Regions from separate parts of the Streptomyces sp. WMMC500 genome, predicted to be linked through region 3. Evidence: riboswitches for the same ligand, from Rfam matches in the RefSeq annotation. Region 3 holds a riboswitch; each other region holds the start of a gene.

Region 1 (5,550 bases), 1.3 Mb from region 3:
CGCCTACGATCTGCTTCGGGCGTACGCCCTGTCCCCGACCGACTCCGCGGATCTCATCCGCTCTGTAAGGGAGGCGCTTCCCTGATGATCACCACTCCCCAGTGGGTCAAGTCCAGCTACAGCAACGGCGAGGGCGGCGGCTGCATCGAGTGGGCGCCGACCGTCGCGTCGTCCGGTGTCGTTCCCGTGCGGGACAGCAAGGACCCGGGCGGGCCTACCCTCGCTTTCTCTGCCGCGGGGTGGCGGGCCTTCGTTGCAAGCGTTCGAGCCGGCGAGTTCGCCGAGGGCCTCTGACCTGCGTGGAGACCTCTGCAGCGGAGTTATCCACAGGGGGAAGCGGAGGGTGGAGATCCGCGAGAGGATGGGGGCATGACGGGGGAAGCGAGGCCGCTGGGTGAGTTGGCGGCGGTGAACGGTGGCGTGTTGGTGTGTGCCGAGGCCCGGGCGGCCGGGTGGTCGGCCGGGGTGTTGGTGCGGAGGTTGCGGAGCGACGGGTGGCGGAAGGTTCGGGGCGGGGTGTGGGTGGAGCCCGGGCGGGTCGATGATCTGCGGATGCGGTTGCGGGTGGCGCAGGCCGGGCGGCCGGGGTTGGTCGTGAGTCACAGCGCGGCGGCCCATCTGCACGGCATCGAAGTGCTGGACGTCCGGCCCGAGTTCACCCACGTGCGGGGGCGGGGCCGGATGCCCGGGGGGTGTGTGGTGCACCGGACCGCGGTGAGTGGCGAGGAGATCGTCACCGTCGCCGGGTTGCGGGTGACCAGCGCCGTGCGGACTCTGGTCGACCTGCTGCGTACGGCGGAGCGGGACGCGGCGCTGGTTGCCGTGGAGTCGGCGTTGACGCGGCGGCCGTGGGGTCCCGGTGGTGAGCTGCCGCGGCGGTGGCGGGAGCAGGTGACCGATCTGCATGCGGTGTCCGAAGCCGTTGCCGGGGCCGGGCAGCGGCGGGGTGTGGTCGCGGCGCGGCGGCGGCTGGCGCTCGTCGACCCTCGGTCCGGGTCGCCCGCGGAGACGGTGGCGCGGCTGCGGATGTACGACGCCGGGTTGCGGCCGCTCAGCCAGGTGCCCTTCACCGCGCCCAACGGCCGGCGGATACGGGTGGACTTCTTCTTCCCGGTGGCGGGGCTCGTCGTGGAGATCGAGGGGTACGGCTTCCACGGCAGCCGGTCCGCTCATCTGGCCGACGTCGAGCGCTTCAACGACCTGGGGCGCTGTCCCGACGTCCGGCGGATGCTGCGGTTCGCCGCGAGCGACGTCTTCGAGCGGCCCCAGCGGATGCTCCACACGATCCGCGCCGCCCTGGGCGAGATCGCCGCCGGGGGCAGTACGTCCACCGGCGCTGCTGCCGCGTGAGCCGCTGAGCCGGGCGCGGCACGGCGTCTCACGGGGTTTTCAGGGCCGCGTGGCAGGGTGGCGCCATGGACGCCTACGTCAGGAACATCGTGCTCGACTGCGCCGACGCCCGCGAGCTTGCCGACTTCTACACGCGGTTGCTCGGCATGCGGGTCATTCGCGACGACTGGATGGTGATCGCCAAGGACGAGGACAGCTTTCCACGGCTGGCATTCGAGGAGGTGCCGGGCTACCGGCCGCCGCTCTGGCCCGACTTCGAGCGCGCGTATCCCCAGCAGATGCACATCTGCTTCGGCGTCGACGACTCGGCCGCGGCGGGCGAGCTGGCGCTGCGGCTCGGGGCCACGCGGCTCTCCGAAGAAGGCGGGAGCTGCCCGGTGTTCGCCGACCCGGCCGGGCATCCGTTCTGTCTCTGCGGTCCCGGGGAGTAGGTCCCGGGAAAAGGCCGACGGCCCTGGTGTCGGGGGGTCGGCCACCAGGGCCGCCGGCGGTCTCGGTGCGCGCCCGGACGCCACGGGGGAAGGTGCGTACGGGCACGCCGGAGACGTGGGGAAGGGGTTTATGGGGGCTTGCGGTCCGTCGGGCGGGCGGGGTGATCCCGGCCCGCAAGGCCGGGCTGCCGGGCCCGCCGCCCGGTCAGACCGGGGCGCCGTTGTTGCGCAGCCAGGCGAGCGGGTCCACTGCGTCCCCGCCGCCGGGTCGGACCTCCAGGTGCAGGTGCGGGCCGGTGACGTTGCCCGTGGCGCCCACGCGCCCGATGACGTCGGCGGTCGTGACCTCGCCGGAGGACTGGATGATGGAGGACAGGTGGCAGTACCAGATCTCGGTGCCGTCCTCGAGCGTGAGGACGATGCGGTAGCCGTACGAGCCGGCCCAGCCGGCCTCGGTGATGGTGCCGCCGTGCACGGCCTTGACCGGGGTGCCGGTGGAGGCGGCGAAGTCCTGGCCCGTGTGGCCCGCGGCCCACATGTCGCCGGACTCGCCGAACGTCGAGGTGAGGGTGTAGTTGGCGAGGGGGGCGACGTAGCTCGCGGCGAGCTTGGCGAGGCGCTCGGCCTCCGCCTTGCGGCGGGCCTCCTCTTCCGCCTTGCGGCGGCGCTCCTCCTCGATACGGCGCTGGCGCTCCTCTTCCGCCGCCTTCGCCTCGGCGGCCTCCTCGGCCGCCTGCTTGGCGGCCTCGGCCTCGGCGGCGGCGCGGGCCGCAGCGTCGGCCTCCGCCTGCTGCTGGTCGGCCTGCTGAAGGATGCGCGCCCGCAGGGCCTCGCCGGAGTCGGCGGCCGGGGTCGCGGTGCCGGAGCCGGTGTCGCTGGCGTAGCTGACCTGGGTGAGCGGTGCGGTGGTGACGACGGTGTCGTCGGAGACGGGCTCTTCCTTGCTCGGTATCAGCTCGCCGACGCCCGGCAGGCTCTCCGCGTCCGGGAGTTGGGCGCTGATCTCGCTCGTGACGGCGTCGACCTGGTCGGGCATGGATATCGCGACCGGCGGCTTCTCCTGCGCCGTGGCCATGCTGCCCGCGCCGACGGCGGCGAAGACGCCTACGCCGAGTACGGCGCCGCTGCGCGCCATGCTGCCGCCGCGCTGCCGGGGGAGGCGCCGGCGGCCGCGGGAGGGAAGGCCGTCCTCGGGGAAGACTTCGTCGACCGGCTCTTCGGCGGCGTAGACCGGTTCTCCGGCGGCGTAGACCGGCTCTTCGGCGGCGTAGCCGACCGGCGCGTATCCCTCGGGGGCGCTGCCGGCGGGCGCATAGCCGTCGTAGCCGTAATCGTCATAGCCATGGCCGTAGCCAGGCCCAGGCCTGTAGGACGCCACGAAGGCGTACTCCTTTCCTTCCTTCTCGCCTACCGGGTTAGCTGACGGGTTCGGAGCAGGAAGGTCTCCTACGGGCCGCCTCCTCGCGGAGGTTGGCCCGATTCACCCCAAGGTGGTGGTTCCCCGGTTCCCTAGGTGTTGCCGTTGCTGCAGTTGTTTCGCGTGCGGGATTCGGCGACGGCGCACGGTGCCGCCTCTTGCGGCGGCAGTGACGACCGCGCTGCGTTACCGCACGCTAGCGGACGACGGCGTTCGATTCCAAGTCGTTCCCGTTATTCAGTTGTGCTTTGCCGCGGACGATCCGGGCATGTACCAGCGGAAACGGACAACTTGACGCGCCGGCTACACGGAGTGAGGTCCGGTCGTTAGCTGATCGTGCATCAGTTGTTATGCGGAGGGGCGCTGTTCCACTACGGAGCGTGTGCATGCGAGGGCGGGGCCGGCGGCGTGCCGGACGGGGTACGGGAGCGGGCGAGGGAGAACAGCGCCATGTCGTCCGCGACCCGTCCGCCGGTGTAGCGGGTCACGTCGTCCAGGAGAGTGTCCAGCACCTCATGCGGGCCGTCGAAGACCTGACCGCCCAGCCGGGTCAGCGGGTCGTAGAAGACGCCCGCCTTGTTCCGCGCCTCCGTCACGCCGTCGGTGAACAGGACGAGGGCGGAGCCCGGCGGGAACGGCACCTCCAGCAGCTCGTCCGGCCACGTGCCCAGTTCGCCCATGCCCAGCGGCAGCGCGTGCTCGCGCGGGTGCAGCATGCGCGCCGCGCCGTCGGCACCCAGCAGCATGGGTGCCGGATGGCCGCGGTTGAGCAGCCGCAGCCTGCCGCAGTCGCGGTCGACCTGCGCCAGCACCGCCGTCGTGAACCCCTCCACCCGGTCGAGACCGCTGCGCCCCGTCTCCTGGCGCTGCAGCGCGCGCTCCAGCCGCCGCGCCACCCCGGCGAGCCCCGGCTCCTCCTCGGCCGCCTCCCGGAAGGCGCCGATGACGACGGCCACGGACTCCACCGCCTCCAGCCCCTTGCCGCGTACGTCGCCGACGATGCAGCGCACGCCGTACGGGCTCTCCTGCACGGCGTAGAGGTCCCCGCCGATCCGGGCGTCGGCGTCGGCGGCCCGGTAGCGGGCGGCGACCAGAAGGGGGCCGAAGCCGGCCGGCGGGTTCGGCAGCACGGCGCGCTGGGCGGCGACGGCGACGTGGCGGGCGGAGGTCAGCCGCCGGTAGTTGCGCATGATCAGGACGTTCATGCCGATGGCCAGGCCGCCGATCACGCACTGCGAGATCATCTCGATGATGGACTCGCTGTAGTCCGCCGTGCCGTTGCCGATCTCCAGCACGACGTTGACGATGATCGCGATCACGGCGGTGAGCACGGTCGCGCGCAGCGACAGCAGCCCCGCGGCGACCAGCGGCGCGGACTCGAAGAACGGGGACGAGGTCAGGCCCTCCGGCGTGACCCAGTAGAACACCGCACCGATGAGGATCAGCATCGCCGGCAGCCAGCGCAGCGCCCATCCCACGCGCCGCTCGCCGGTGCTGGCCACGTCGGCCCGCGAGGGCGGCCGGGCCGGCAGCTCCAGCGCCGGGCTGTCGTCGCGGTCGGCGGGGCCTTCGGCGTACGGGCCGGCCTTCTTCCGGAACAGGCGGCGCCCGCCCCCGTCCGTACCGCCGCTGCCCCGCCGGTCGCCGCGCCGCCGGCCGCCGCCACGCCGGTCGCCGCCCAGCCGGTCGCCGCCCTGCCCGCCGTCCTCCCGCACCGGCTGCACCTGCCCTCTCCTGCGCTTGCCTTCCTGCGCTGCCCTTCCTGTGCGGCCGACACGCGGGCCCTTGCCGTCGTCCCCTCAGGTTTCCGCGTCCCGGGCAGGACGGCGACCGGGCGGGGCCAGGCGGGTTACGGACCGGGTGACGGGCGGGAGCCCAGGCTGGGGACGGAGGGGAGACGGAAGGAGGACGGCGGGCAGGGCAGAGGCACGACCGGCGGACACCGGCCCTGCCCCCGGCCCCCGGCGTCAGACGAGCCGTACGGGGAAGGACTCCAGGTCGTTCTGCGTCAGCACCGGCAGGTTACGGATCTCCGCCAACGGCACCGCCGGCCGCAGCTCCGGGAACCGGGCGAAGAGCGCCGGCAGCGCCACCGCCGCCTCCAGCCGCGACAGCGCCGCGCCGGGACAGATGTGCGGCCCGTGCCCGAAGGTCATGTGCCGGATCGGCGTCGCCCGGGTCACGTCGAAGGCGTCCACGTCCGCCCCGTGGTGCCCGGCGTCGCGCCCGATCGCGCGGTACGAGATGACGACGCCCTCGCCCTTCTCGATCACCGTGCCGGCGATCTCGATGTCCTCCGTCGCGAACCGCATCAGCAGGTGGGTCACGGGCGGGTCGTAGCGCAGCGCCTCC
Region 2 (5,550 bases), 570 kb from region 3:
CGGCATCCCGTCGGCCGGCAGGCTGCTGACGCTGGTGGAGCAGACACGGCTGGCGGGCCAGCCGGTGGAGTTCACGGAGGAGGGGACGCCGCCGGAGTCGACGGGCAGCGCCGACCTCGTCGCGTACCGGGTCGTCCAGGAGGCGCTGACGAACGCCCTGAAGCACGCGCGCGGCAGCCGCACCTCGGTCGAGGTGCACCACGGGGCGGGCGAGATCACCGTGGCGGTGAGCACGGCGGGCGCCGCCTCGCCGGCCGCCTCCCCCGGCGGCAGCGGCCGGGGCCTCGCGGGGCTGCGCGAGCGGGTGGACGTGCTGGGCGGCGAGTTCAGCGCGGGCGGGGAGCCGGGCGGCGGTTTCGTCGTACGGGCCCGCATACCGGCCGGCAGTGCTCCGTGACCGCGCCCATCCGCGTCCTGATCTGCGACGACCAGGTCCTGGTCCGTACCGGCCTGGTGACGATCATCGACGCCCAGCCGGACCTGGAGGTGGCCGGCGAGTGCGGCGACGGCGCGACCGCCGTCGAACTCGCCGGCCGGCTGCGCCCGGACGTCGTGCTGATGGACGTACGCATGCCGGTGCTCGACGGCATCGAGGCCACCCGCCGCCTGGCCGGCGCCCGGGTGCCGCGCCCGGCGAAGGTGCTCGTCCTGACGACGTTCAACCTGGACAAGTACGTGTACGAGGCGCTGCGCGCCGGCGCCGCCGGCTTCCTGCTGAAGGACGCGCCGCCGGCCCAACTCCTGCACGGCATCCGCACGGTGGCCACCGGCGCGGCCCTGCTGGACCCCGAGGTGACCCGTCAGCTCGTCGGCCGCTACGCGGCCCGCATCCGCCCGGCGGACGGCGCCCCGCGGGACGTGCCGCTGACGCCGCGCGAGCTGGAAGTCCTCCGCCTCATCGCGAACGGCCTGTCCAACGGCGAGATCGCCGCGGAACTGCAGCTCAGCCACGAGACGGTGAAGACGTTCGTGTCCCGCATCCTCACGAAACTCGATCTGCGGGACCGCGTCCAGGCCGTGGTCTACGCGTACCGCCAGGGGCTGGTGACCTGAGTGGCACGGGCCTCACCGGGCCCGGGCCCCGGCGGCCGGCCGGGCGCCCGCGGCACCGCTCGGGTCACCGCCCTGGGCACCGCCCGCGGCCCGGGTGATGTTGCGGGCCATGCCGCCGAAGACGATGTTGTGGAACGGGAACACCGACCACCAGTAGGCGTGGCCGAGTAGCCCGCGGGGGTGGAACAGCGCGCGCTGCCGGTAGCGGGTGCGTCCGTCGACGTCCTGCTCGGCGTACATCTCCAGCCACGCCAGCCCCGGCATCCGCATCTCCGCCCGGAGCCGCAGCAGGTGCCCGGGCTCGATCTCCTCGACGCGCCAGAAGTCCAGCGAGTCGCCGACCCGCAGCCGCTCGGCGTCGCGCCGGCCGCGGCGCAGGCCGACGCCGCCGGCGAACCGGTCGAGCCGGCCCCTGACCGCCCAGGCGAGGGGGAAGGAGTACCAGCCGTTCTCGCCGCCGATGCCCTCGATCACCTTCCACAGCCGTTCCGGGGACACGCCGACGGAAAGCTGCCGGTCGTCCTCGTACAGGCTGCCGCCCGCCCAGTCGGGGTCGGTGGGCAGCGGGTCGCTGGGGGCGCCGGGCACGGCGGCGGACGACCAGCGGGTGGGCACGCGGGCTTCGCCCACCCGGCGCAGCGCCAGGGCCAGCGCCTCGTCGAAGGACAGCGGCCGGCCGGGGAGGTCGGGCACGTACCGGGCGATGTCGTGCTCCTGGCAGACGACCTCGTGGCGCAGCGACTCCGTGAGGGGCCGGGCGATGGCGGCGGGCACGGGGGTGACGAGCCCGATCCAGTGGCTGGACAACCCCGGCGTGAGCACCGGCACCGGCACGACGAGCCGCTTCCGCAGCCCGGCCGTCTCGGCGTACCTGCTCATCATCTGCCGGTAGCTCACGATGTCGGGACCGCCGATGTCGAAGGCCCGGTCCACGTCCCGCGGCATGGTGGCGGAGCCGACCAGATAGCGCAGCACGTCGCGGACGCCGATGGGCTGGATGCGGGTGTGCACCCATCTGGGGGTGACCATGACCGGCAACCGCTCGGTCAGATAGCGCAGCATCTCGAACGAGGCCGACCCGGAACCGATCACGATGGCCGCCCGCAGCACGGTGGCGGGCACGGGCCCGTCCAGGAAGATCCGCCCGACCTCGGCGCGGGAACGCAGGTGCGGGGAGAGCTCCCGCTCCGGTACGCCCCGGGGCGTGAGCCCGCCGAGGTACACGATCCGGCGCACGCCCGCGGCGTGCGCCTGCCGGGCGAAGACATGCGCGGCGCGCCGGTCGGTCTCCTCGAACCCGGCACCGGAGCCGAGGGCGTGCACCAGGTAGTACGCGACGTCGATCCCGCGCATCGCCGCCGCCGTCGACTCCTCGTCCGTGACGTCCCCGCGCACGACCTCGGCTTCGCCGGCCCAGGGGTGGTCGCGGAGCTTGTCGGGTGAACGGGCCAGACACCGCACGCGGTGGCCGGCCTCCAGCAGCTCCGGCACCAGACGCCCGCCGAGGTACCCGGACGCCCCGGTGACCAGGCAGGTCAGCGGGGCCCGGGCAGGCTGACGCTCACGGCCGTCAGGACGAGGGCTCGACACCACTCCATGGTCACGGCGGCCGGGGTGCCGCGCGACCGCACGGGTCTTCCGGGGGACCCGGGGCCTTCCTATGGGAGCCAGTCATGTCGGCCGATCATGACGCGCAGTGCTCTTTGTCAGAGCGGAGGGGGCAAATCAGCGCTTGCCCGGGTCCGGCGGCTGCGCCAGGTCAACTCCCCGCGACGCGGAGTCAATTATTCCGCGAGAACGCGCGACAACCTTGTCATCGAACACACGATCCCCCTAGCGTGCTGCCCGTTCGAGAGGCGAACATCCGCTGCGCGCCGGACCGCCGAATCCTGCCCCCGGCGCCGCGGGCCCTGCCATCAGCTCTCACCGCCGGGCAGGAGCGGGGGACCCACGGGTCCGGCCACCGCCGGACCACGCCGTCCCTCAGGACGGCTCGGGGTGAGGCCCGCCGAAGCCGGCGGCCGGGCATCTCCAGCCCGAACCCGACAGCTCACCTCGCAGGCGTCCGGAGAAAGAGGCCCGTCAGATGTCATCACCTCACGGCCGCCACCGAGCGCGCCGCGCCCCCAGCGGCGCCCGCAAGCTCGCCACCCGCGCCTCGGCGGCGGGCGCCACCCTCGCGCTGCCCGTCATCGGCGCGTCCACCGCCTTCGCCGGGGAAGACACCACGTACATCGTCGCCTCGGGCGACACCCTCTCCGTCATAGCAGCGGAGCAGGACGTCGACGGCGGCTGGAAGACGCTGTACGAGAACAACAGATCCGTCATCGGCGACGACCCGGACCTGATCGCCCCCGGCATGGAACTCTCCCTCGACGGCCCCGCCGCCGGCTCAGCCGGCGGATCCGCCACCGACGCCGACAACGCCTCGTACGGCACCGACACCGCCGCGGACGAGCCGACCGCCGTCATGCCCGTCGACGGCAGCACCCCGACGGCGGGCTACGAGGCGTCCGGCGCGCACTGGGAGAACGGCCACACCGGCCAGGACTGGTCGGTGCCCGTGGGCACGACGGTCAAGGCCGCGGCCAAGGGAACCGTCGTCGAGGCCGGCTGGGACGAGTCCTTCGGCTACCAGATCGTCATCAAGCACGGCGACCAGGACTACACCCACTACGCCCACCTCTCCCAGATCGACGTCTCCGTGGGCGCCACCACGGGCATGGGCGAGGCCATCGCCAAGTCCGGCGCCACCGGCAACGTCACGGGCCCGCACCTGCACTTCGAGGTCCGCACGACACCGGAGTACGGCTCGGCGAAAGACCCGGTCGCCTGGCTGAAAAACCACGGCGTGACCGTCTCGAACCCCGCCTGACCCCCACCACCCGCCCCGTGTGCCCCGTCCACCCCCGGCCGGGGCACACGGCCGATCAGCCGCAGTGTCCCAGCCGCCCCAGAACCCCCCGGCGCTGCAGGTCCCGGATGCGCACGGCCACGGGCCGAGTTGGCCGTGGCCAGCAGTTCGGTTGGGCCGCGCACGGGCAGGCACGGCGACGAAGTCGTGACTGCTCACGTGGCCGTGCAGTCCTGCGGTGCGCAGGAGGAGAGCGCCGAACAAGTCGTCATCTCAGGTGGTTGGGTGCGTGGCGATCCGGAATCGTTCAGCTACTCGGCGACGCTCGTGATGAACGTGTTGATCTCGGCGGTGAGGTTGCGCATGCCCTCCCCCGCTGCGTGCACCGTGGTGGTCTCGAACTGCCATTCCTCCGAGGGTGCCCGGTCGTGGATCCCCCAGGTCAGTCTGACGTGGCCACCAGCGTGGTGTTCCGCCGAGAGAGTCAGGTCGTAGCAGAGGGAGTGCCACGTGCGCGCTCCCTTCCAGCCCCGGAAGTCCTCGGCAAGTGAGGCGAGGAAGGTGTCGAGACCGTCGCCGTCCCAGGTCTCCACCGTGGTCTCGACACTTCCCCAGGGTCCGCGGGCCCTGATGAGGAAGTCGAGTGTCAGTTCGTCCTCGTACCGCCGGGTTGGCTCCGAGAGGAGCAGGCGTGCCGGCCCGGAGTCCCCCACCTGGACCACGGGGCGGCCTGAATCGTCGTAGTCGATCACGCGATCAGGTTAGAAGACCGGGTTCGGCAGCCGTCGTGCTGCCGGCTGGGCCGCATCGGACGTAGCCGCTGAGGTCACGCTCACCTGGGACCACGACGGCATCGCCCCGATCGCCAGACCGAGCGCATCGCCGACGCCACCACCCAGGACGAGATCGACGCGCGCGTCTTCGCCATCGTCACCGACTTCTTTCCGTGCTGAGTGGCGATCTTCCTGCACTGCCCGGCAGTCGCCTTGAACTTCGCCAGCCTCTTCGGGTCCGCATGGAGCTTCTGCCAAACCTCCCGTCCGCTCCCCGGAAGCGGCGGTGTAGCAGCGCACCGCCGCGTACTCCGCCGCGAGCACCGCGACCCCGCTGCCGTGGCAGCAGCTCGGTGACGTCGTTGTGGTGGCCGCCGATGAGGGCAACCGCAAGTGGGGTGCCGTGCCCGTCGGTGATCAGGGTGGCGCTTGGCCCCGGTCCGGCCCCGGTCGACCGGCGACGGCCCGGTGTGGCTCCACCTTTGAGGGGCCGAATTTGGCTGCTATCCACCACCGCCCGCGACCAGTCCATCGTGCGGCAGCATTCAGCTCCGCGAGGAGCCCGCGGCAGACGTTCCCGGGGAATGTCGCTGAACAGCACAGAGGGGATCCCGCACAGCACCTTCCGGTCCCGTATCGGTCTACGGCCTGGATGGCGAAATCGGCGCTCCCGCCGTGGCAGCAGCGGTTCGATCCGCACCCCACAGCACATCCGACACGATTCCCCGCAGCGGCCCGGCCTCCGGGCTCGACGCGCCCTGCCGTCACTCCACGGTCGCATCCCCCATCAGCCCGGCGGTGGAGCGTGGTTCAGTCCTCGGAGTGACTCGTCGCGCGGCTACCGCTGCGATCGTCCTTGCTGGAGAGATC
Region 3 (5,550 bases):
CCGTACGGCCAGAAGGTCGCGTCGCTGGAGCTCAACGGCGAGGGCGCGGGCGACGTCACCCTCGCCGCCACCGACACCTTCGGCACCGTGGCCGCAGGCAGGGTGATGCTGGGGGAGGGCGCCGACACGATCACGATCGTGAACAACTGGGGCTGGTACGAGATCGACGCCCTCAGCCTCAGCCCGAGCGAGCCCCGCCCGCCGCACCAGGTCTCCGGCGTCCCCGTCGACCCGCGGGCCACCCCCGAGGCCCGGGCGCTGCTGAGTGACCTCACCGCGGGCTACGGCCGGCACATCCTCAGCGGCCAGCAGGACGCGGCATCCGTCCGCTGGGTGGAGGAGAACGTCGGCCGCGCCCCGGCCGTGGCCGGGCACGACATGATGGACTACTCGCCCAGCCGCGTCGAGCGCGGCACCACGTCCACCGAGGTCGAGAACGCCCTCGCCTGGCACGAGCGGGGCGGCATCACCACGTTCGTCTGGCACTGGAACGCCCCCGCGGGCCTCATCGACCAGCCGGGCAAGGAGTGGTGGCGCGGCTTCTACACCGACGCGACGACCTTCGACGTGGCCGCGGCGCTCGCCGACCCGCAGTCCGCGGAGTACGCGCTGCTGCTGCGCGACATCGACGCCATCGCGGCAGAGCTGAAGCGGCTGCAGGACGCGGGCGTCCCGGTGCTCTGGCGCCCGCTGCACGAAGCCGAGGGCGGCTGGTTCTGGTGGGGAGCCAAGGGCCCCGGGCCGGCCAAGGAGCTGTGGCGGCTGATGTACGAGCGCATGACCGGCCACCACGGGCTGCACAACCTCGTCTGGGTGTGGAACTCCGTCGACCCGGCCTGGTACCCCGGCGACGACGTCGTCGACGTCGTCAGCGCCGACACCTACCCGCCGATCGGCGACCACGGCCCCGCCGCCGGCACGTACGACAGGCTGGTGGACCTCGTCGGCGACAAGAAGCTCGTCGCCCTGACCGAGACGGGCTCCATCCCCGACCCGGACCTGCTGGAGGCGTACGAGGCGGACTGGAGCTGGTTCACGACCTGGAGCGGCGAGTTCATCGACGACGGCGAGCACAACCCGCTGCCGTTCCTCAGGAGGGTGTACGAGCACGAGTACGTCATCACCCTCGACGAACTGGCCGACTGGCGTGCCCGAGACGGAGAGCGCCGGTGAGTTCACCGGCGCTCTCCGGTTTTCTCAGTACGGCCCGAACACGTTGTCGATCGACCCGTACCGGTCGGCGGCGTAGTTGCACGCGGCGGTGATGTTGGCCACCGGGTCGTAGCTGTCGGTCGAGGTGCCCGGCACGTGGTAGGCCTCGAAGGTGGGAGCGATGACCTGGAGCAGGCCCTTGGAGGGCGTGCCGTTCACGGCGTTGATGTCCCAGTTGTTGATGGCCTGAGGGTCGCCCCCGGACTCACGCATGATGTTGCGGTGAATACCCTCGTAGGTCCCGGGGATGCCGTGCTCGGCCATGACGTCGAGCGACTCCCTGATCCAGCCGTCGAGGTTGTCCGGGTAGCTCGTGACGGACGCGGTGGCGGCCTTCGTGCCCGAGTCGGATTCCTTCGACTCGCCCGTGTCGGCCTTGCCGCCGAGCGCGAGTTCCAGGCCCGGGAGGATGAAGTCCGGGTTGTCGCCGACGGCCTCGCGGTTGTCTTCGTACAGCTTCTCCCAGCCGCCGGGCACGCCTTGCTTGTCGGCGATCTTCGCCAGGGAGTCTCCCGCGACCACGGCATACGTGGTCGCCTCGGCCTTGGCGGCCCCCGCGGCGGTGGCCTCGGCGCGTACGCCGGTCTGGTGGGCGGACTGCGGGGCCGGTCCGGCGGCGGAGGCCGCGGACGCGCCGATCAGCGGGACGGCGATCGCGACGCCGCTGACACCGGCGAATGTGACACCACGGCTGATCAGTCGCAGCTTGGGACGGCGGTGCTTACCTTTTGCAGGCATGGGTGTTTCTCCTCCTGCGCCTGCGAGGTGAGCTGTCGGGTTCGGGCAGGAGCTGCCCGGCCGCACGACGGTGCGACTTCACCCCAAGCCGTTCCGGAATCCGGACCGGCGACTTACCTATGGGTCCCCCGCTCCTGCCGTGTGTGATTAGGGAACGGTTCCGGGTGGCGGCAGGATTCGGCGTCCACCCGGCTGGCGGAGACTTAAGCATGTCTTTTCGGTCCGGACAAGCCGCGGAACTCGTCTGGTCAATACGAGACCGGCTCAGGGACCTGTTGAGTGCCGCTGCCGGAATCGAAGAGGCGCGCAACTCGCGTGCGGAATAAGGATTCTGTGAAATCCGCCGCCGGTGCGCCGCGGCCAAACGTGATTCGTGTCACCGGACTCAGGAGCCCGATCGGGGCGAATCGATCAAATGGTACGTAGCGGCATGACGGAATGTCCGATAAGTTCCGTTGGTTCTTGGGTATGCGGCAGCCGGCGTTCGCAGGGACAGTCGATCCCGGCACGGGCGGGAATTCGCCGATCCGAAGAGGGAACCGCTCGCCTGTGGGAGAACGGGGCGTCAACTGGCCGAAGAAAACAACGTCTTTGGAGTCGCTGCCTTTGGATTGCAGGCGCAGGGTGAGCAGTTGACCGCGAGGCCCCCGCGGGCGACGACGGCGCCGCAAACGCCAGGCCCGGCCCCGGCGGCATCTCCCGGATCCCCGCGAACCTTTTCGGCGGCGGCGGCGACCCACTCACAGCACCGCCCCCACTTCCTCCCGGAAAGGTGTCCATCGTGATCACTCGACGCGTCTCCGCCGCGGGACGCAGCCTGCGCAGGGTCCTGGTCGCCGCGACCGCCGCCGCCGTGGGCGCCACCCTCCTCATCGCGGCTCCCGCCACGGCACGCGAGTCCGCGGCCCCGGCCCCGGCCCCGGCCCCGGAGCAGTGGAATCCGCCGGCCCACCTCGTGCAGCCGCTGGCCGAGGTCTGGAGCCACATGGAGGACACGTACGGGAACCTCTACGGCTTCCGCAACTACGGCTGGGACCAACTGATGGCCAACGGCGACGGCAGTATCCACTACTGCGTCCGCTGGGAGTCGAGCGTCCCCGTCACCGCCGCGCAGCGGGACGACGTGCACGAGTCCCTGGAGAAGCAGTACAACAAGTGGATCGACTCGGTCGCCGGCTTCGACGACTTTCCGTACCAGGACGTGGACGTGAAGGTCGTCGGCTGGGCGGTGGCCGACCGCTCGACGCTGCAGTGGCAGGACGACTCCGTCGACATCTACGCCGGCGTGCTGGACGGCGCCGGCGCCCCGCAGTGCGCGCCGGACTGCGGCCGCTTCTTCCACCAGGACGGCGACTACTCCCGGTGCCCGGGCGGCGAAGCGCGCCACTACGACCAGTCGCTGTGGCTGACCGAGGGCTTCGGCGGCGGCGCGGGCGGCGACTGGGGGCAGCGGATGGGCCGCGGCTACTTCATGGACGCCGTCGGGCGTGACCAGGAGAACATCCACATCCTCCTGCACGAGATGGGGCACACCTGGGGCCTCGACGACTTCTACGACTGGACCCCCACCGGCGTCGGCGGCTTCCTCATGAAGGCCGGAAGCGCCTCGCAGATCACCGAGTTCGACACGTGGATGCTGCGGGACTTCTGGCGCCACCTCAAGAGCCGCTACGGCAGGTGAGGCCGGCCGGCGCGAGCCGGCGCCCGGTCGCCGTGACCGGCCGCCCCCGCCGCCACGTGCGGGGGCGGCCGGCGCGGCGCCTCGACGTACTCCTCGCCGGCCGCGGCGTGCGTCCGCGGGGTCAGCGGCGGGCCCAGAAGCCGCACCCGTGGTCGGCCGCGAAGGGCGTGGGGGCGATGTCGGTGCCGGACAGCCCGAGCACGGAGGGCTCCCCGCCGGCACCCGCCGGGCGCCACTCGGGCAGGCCGGGGCGGTTCGGGTCGCCGTGGCGGGCGAAGGCGGTCCAGTAGCCGACCATCGCGGCGCTCAGCCTCTCCGGACCGGGCTCCGCCCAGGGCACGTCGAACAGGTAGGGCACGTCGGAGCCGTGGTGGGCGCCGAAGGGGAACCCGTCGATCACCTCGCCGCTGTCCTCGGTCAGCTCGTACGCGTAGACCGGGGCGTACCGGGCCGCAACCGCGGCGGTGGCCAGCGTCGGGCAGGCGCCGATCCGGCCGCCCCAGTCGGTGAGCACGCTCGCCAGCGTCAGGACGGGGCTGGGATGGCCGTCGGCAGGGTAGCGCTCCAGCACGGCCGCGCCGTCGGCGCCGAAGGTCTCGGCCACGACGCCGGCGTACCGTTCGGCGGTGAGCCGGTTGCCGGACAGGTCGTACTCGTACGGCACGAAGGAGCGCATCTCGTCGCGGGTGCTCCCGATCAGCAGCGGGATCCCGGCGGCCGAGCCGCGCCGCAGGGCCGTGCCCGGCTGCCGCGGCAGGGAGGGCGTGCCGGCGACCGGCCCCCAGGCGTCGTCGGCGAGTGTTCCGGTGACCGGTGCACCGACGCCCTCCAGGGTGCCGAGCAGGTCGGCAACCGGGGCCCGGCGCAGGCAGGCCGCGGCGTCCGCGGCGTCGGCACAACCCACCTCACGGGTCGCCCGTGCGCCCTTCGCGTCGGCGGCCGCCTTGGTCATGACCGGGTTGGCGCACGCGCCGCTCTGCACGACAGCGCGCTGGAACAGGCCACGGGAGGCCGGGGAGGCCAGGTGGGCGCAGACGCTGCGGGCACCGGCCGACTGTCCGGCCAGCGTGACGCGCGCGGGATCGCCGCCGAACGCCGCGGCGTTGCGCCGCACCCACGTCAGCGCCCGGGTCTGGTCCATCAGGCCGTAGTTGCCGGAGACGGCGCCCTCGGTGTCCAGCGCCGGCTGGGAGAGGAACCCCAGTGCGCCGAGGCGGTAGTTGACGCTGACCACGATCACGTCACCCGCGGTGACCATGCGGGTCGCGTCGTAGTCGGAGCCCGCGCCGGTCGTCATGCCGCCGCCGTGGATCCAGACGATCACGGGCAGCGGCCCGCTCCTGCTCGGCCGCAGCGGCCGGGTGACGTTGGCGTACAGGCAGTCCTCGCCGCCGCTGACCGGCGCCCCGGGACCCCCGTAGGACTGGGCACACGCCTGACCGGGGGCGGTCGCGTCGCGCACGCCCGGCCACGGCTGCGGCGGACGAGGGGCGCGCCAGCGCAGCGTGCCGACCGGGCTCGGCGTACGGCACTCCCTCGAACCGGACGACGTCGCCGGCGACCTCGCCGCGCAGCCGGCCGGCGTCCACCCGGACACGGGTGGGGTCCGCGCCCGCCGCGCCGGCGGCGGGGGCCGCCGGCACGGGCGCGACCACGAGGGAGAGGACGGACAGAACGGCCAGACAGAGCACGGTGGTTCGGGTGCGAACGGACATGCCGACAGCATCGAGCGCACCGGGTGCGCGGCGCGTCCGCCGGCGGGCGACACCGCCGCTACTCCCGGCGGCGTAGCGGAGCCGGTCGGTCCGGGGCTTCGTGTCAGCGCTTGTCGCCGGAGGAAAGTCTGGTCCGCATCAGGTACACGTTGTACGGATCCCACTGCGACATCGTGAAGTACAGATAGGGACTCCCGGAGTCGG

Evidence for each region. A riboswitch is a leader RNA that binds a small molecule or an ion and turns the genes downstream of it on or off. The one in region 3 is predicted to bind cyclic di-AMP.
Region 1: another riboswitch for cyclic di-AMP. It lies ahead of O7599_RS16325 (M23 family metallopeptidase); the one in region 3 lies ahead of O7599_RS10365 (LysM peptidoglycan-binding domain-containing protein).
Region 2: another riboswitch for cyclic di-AMP. It lies ahead of O7599_RS12910 (M23 family metallopeptidase); the one in region 3 lies ahead of O7599_RS10365 (LysM peptidoglycan-binding domain-containing protein).

What each region holds. Positions count from the first base shown of each region.
Region 1 is NZ_CP114905.1:3,841,149-3,846,698, forward strand. Features, by position in the region: gene O7599_RS16305 (helix-turn-helix transcriptional regulator) at 1-85, shown strand, start outside; gene O7599_RS16310 (DUF397 domain-containing protein) at 85-294, shown strand; gene O7599_RS16315 (hypothetical protein) at 553-1,350, shown strand; gene O7599_RS16320 (VOC family protein) at 1,416-1,781, shown strand; gene O7599_RS16325 (M23 family metallopeptidase) at 1,987-3,159, opposite strand; cyclic di-AMP (ydaO/yuaA leader) riboswitch at 3,171-3,346, opposite strand; gene O7599_RS16330 (PP2C family protein-serine/threonine phosphatase) at 3,570-4,922, opposite strand; gene O7599_RS16335 (cytochrome P450) at 5,166-5,550, opposite strand, start outside.
Region 2 is NZ_CP114905.1:3,121,961-3,127,510, forward strand. Features, by position in the region: gene O7599_RS12895 (histidine kinase) at 1-397, shown strand, start outside; gene O7599_RS12900 (response regulator transcription factor) at 394-1,053, shown strand; gene O7599_RS12905 (SDR family oxidoreductase) at 1,066-2,643, opposite strand; cyclic di-AMP (ydaO/yuaA leader) riboswitch at 2,968-3,131, shown strand; gene O7599_RS12910 (M23 family metallopeptidase) at 3,140-3,928, shown strand; gene O7599_RS12915 (DUF6228 family protein) at 4,219-4,659, opposite strand; gene O7599_RS12920 (hypothetical protein) at 4,669-4,878, opposite strand; partial or broken gene O7599_RS12925 (IS5/IS1182 family transposase) at 5,021-5,411, opposite strand.
Region 3 is NZ_CP114905.1:2,554,015-2,559,564, reverse strand. Features, by position in the region: gene O7599_RS10370 (glycosyl hydrolase) at 1-1,173, shown strand, start outside; gene O7599_RS10365 (LysM peptidoglycan-binding domain-containing protein) at 1,198-1,950, opposite strand; cyclic di-AMP (ydaO/yuaA leader) riboswitch at 1,954-2,143, opposite strand; gene O7599_RS10360 (hypothetical protein) at 2,732-3,631, shown strand; gene O7599_RS10355 (carboxylesterase family protein) at 3,753-5,093, opposite strand; gene O7599_RS10350 (DUF4185 domain-containing protein) at 5,450-5,550, opposite strand, start outside.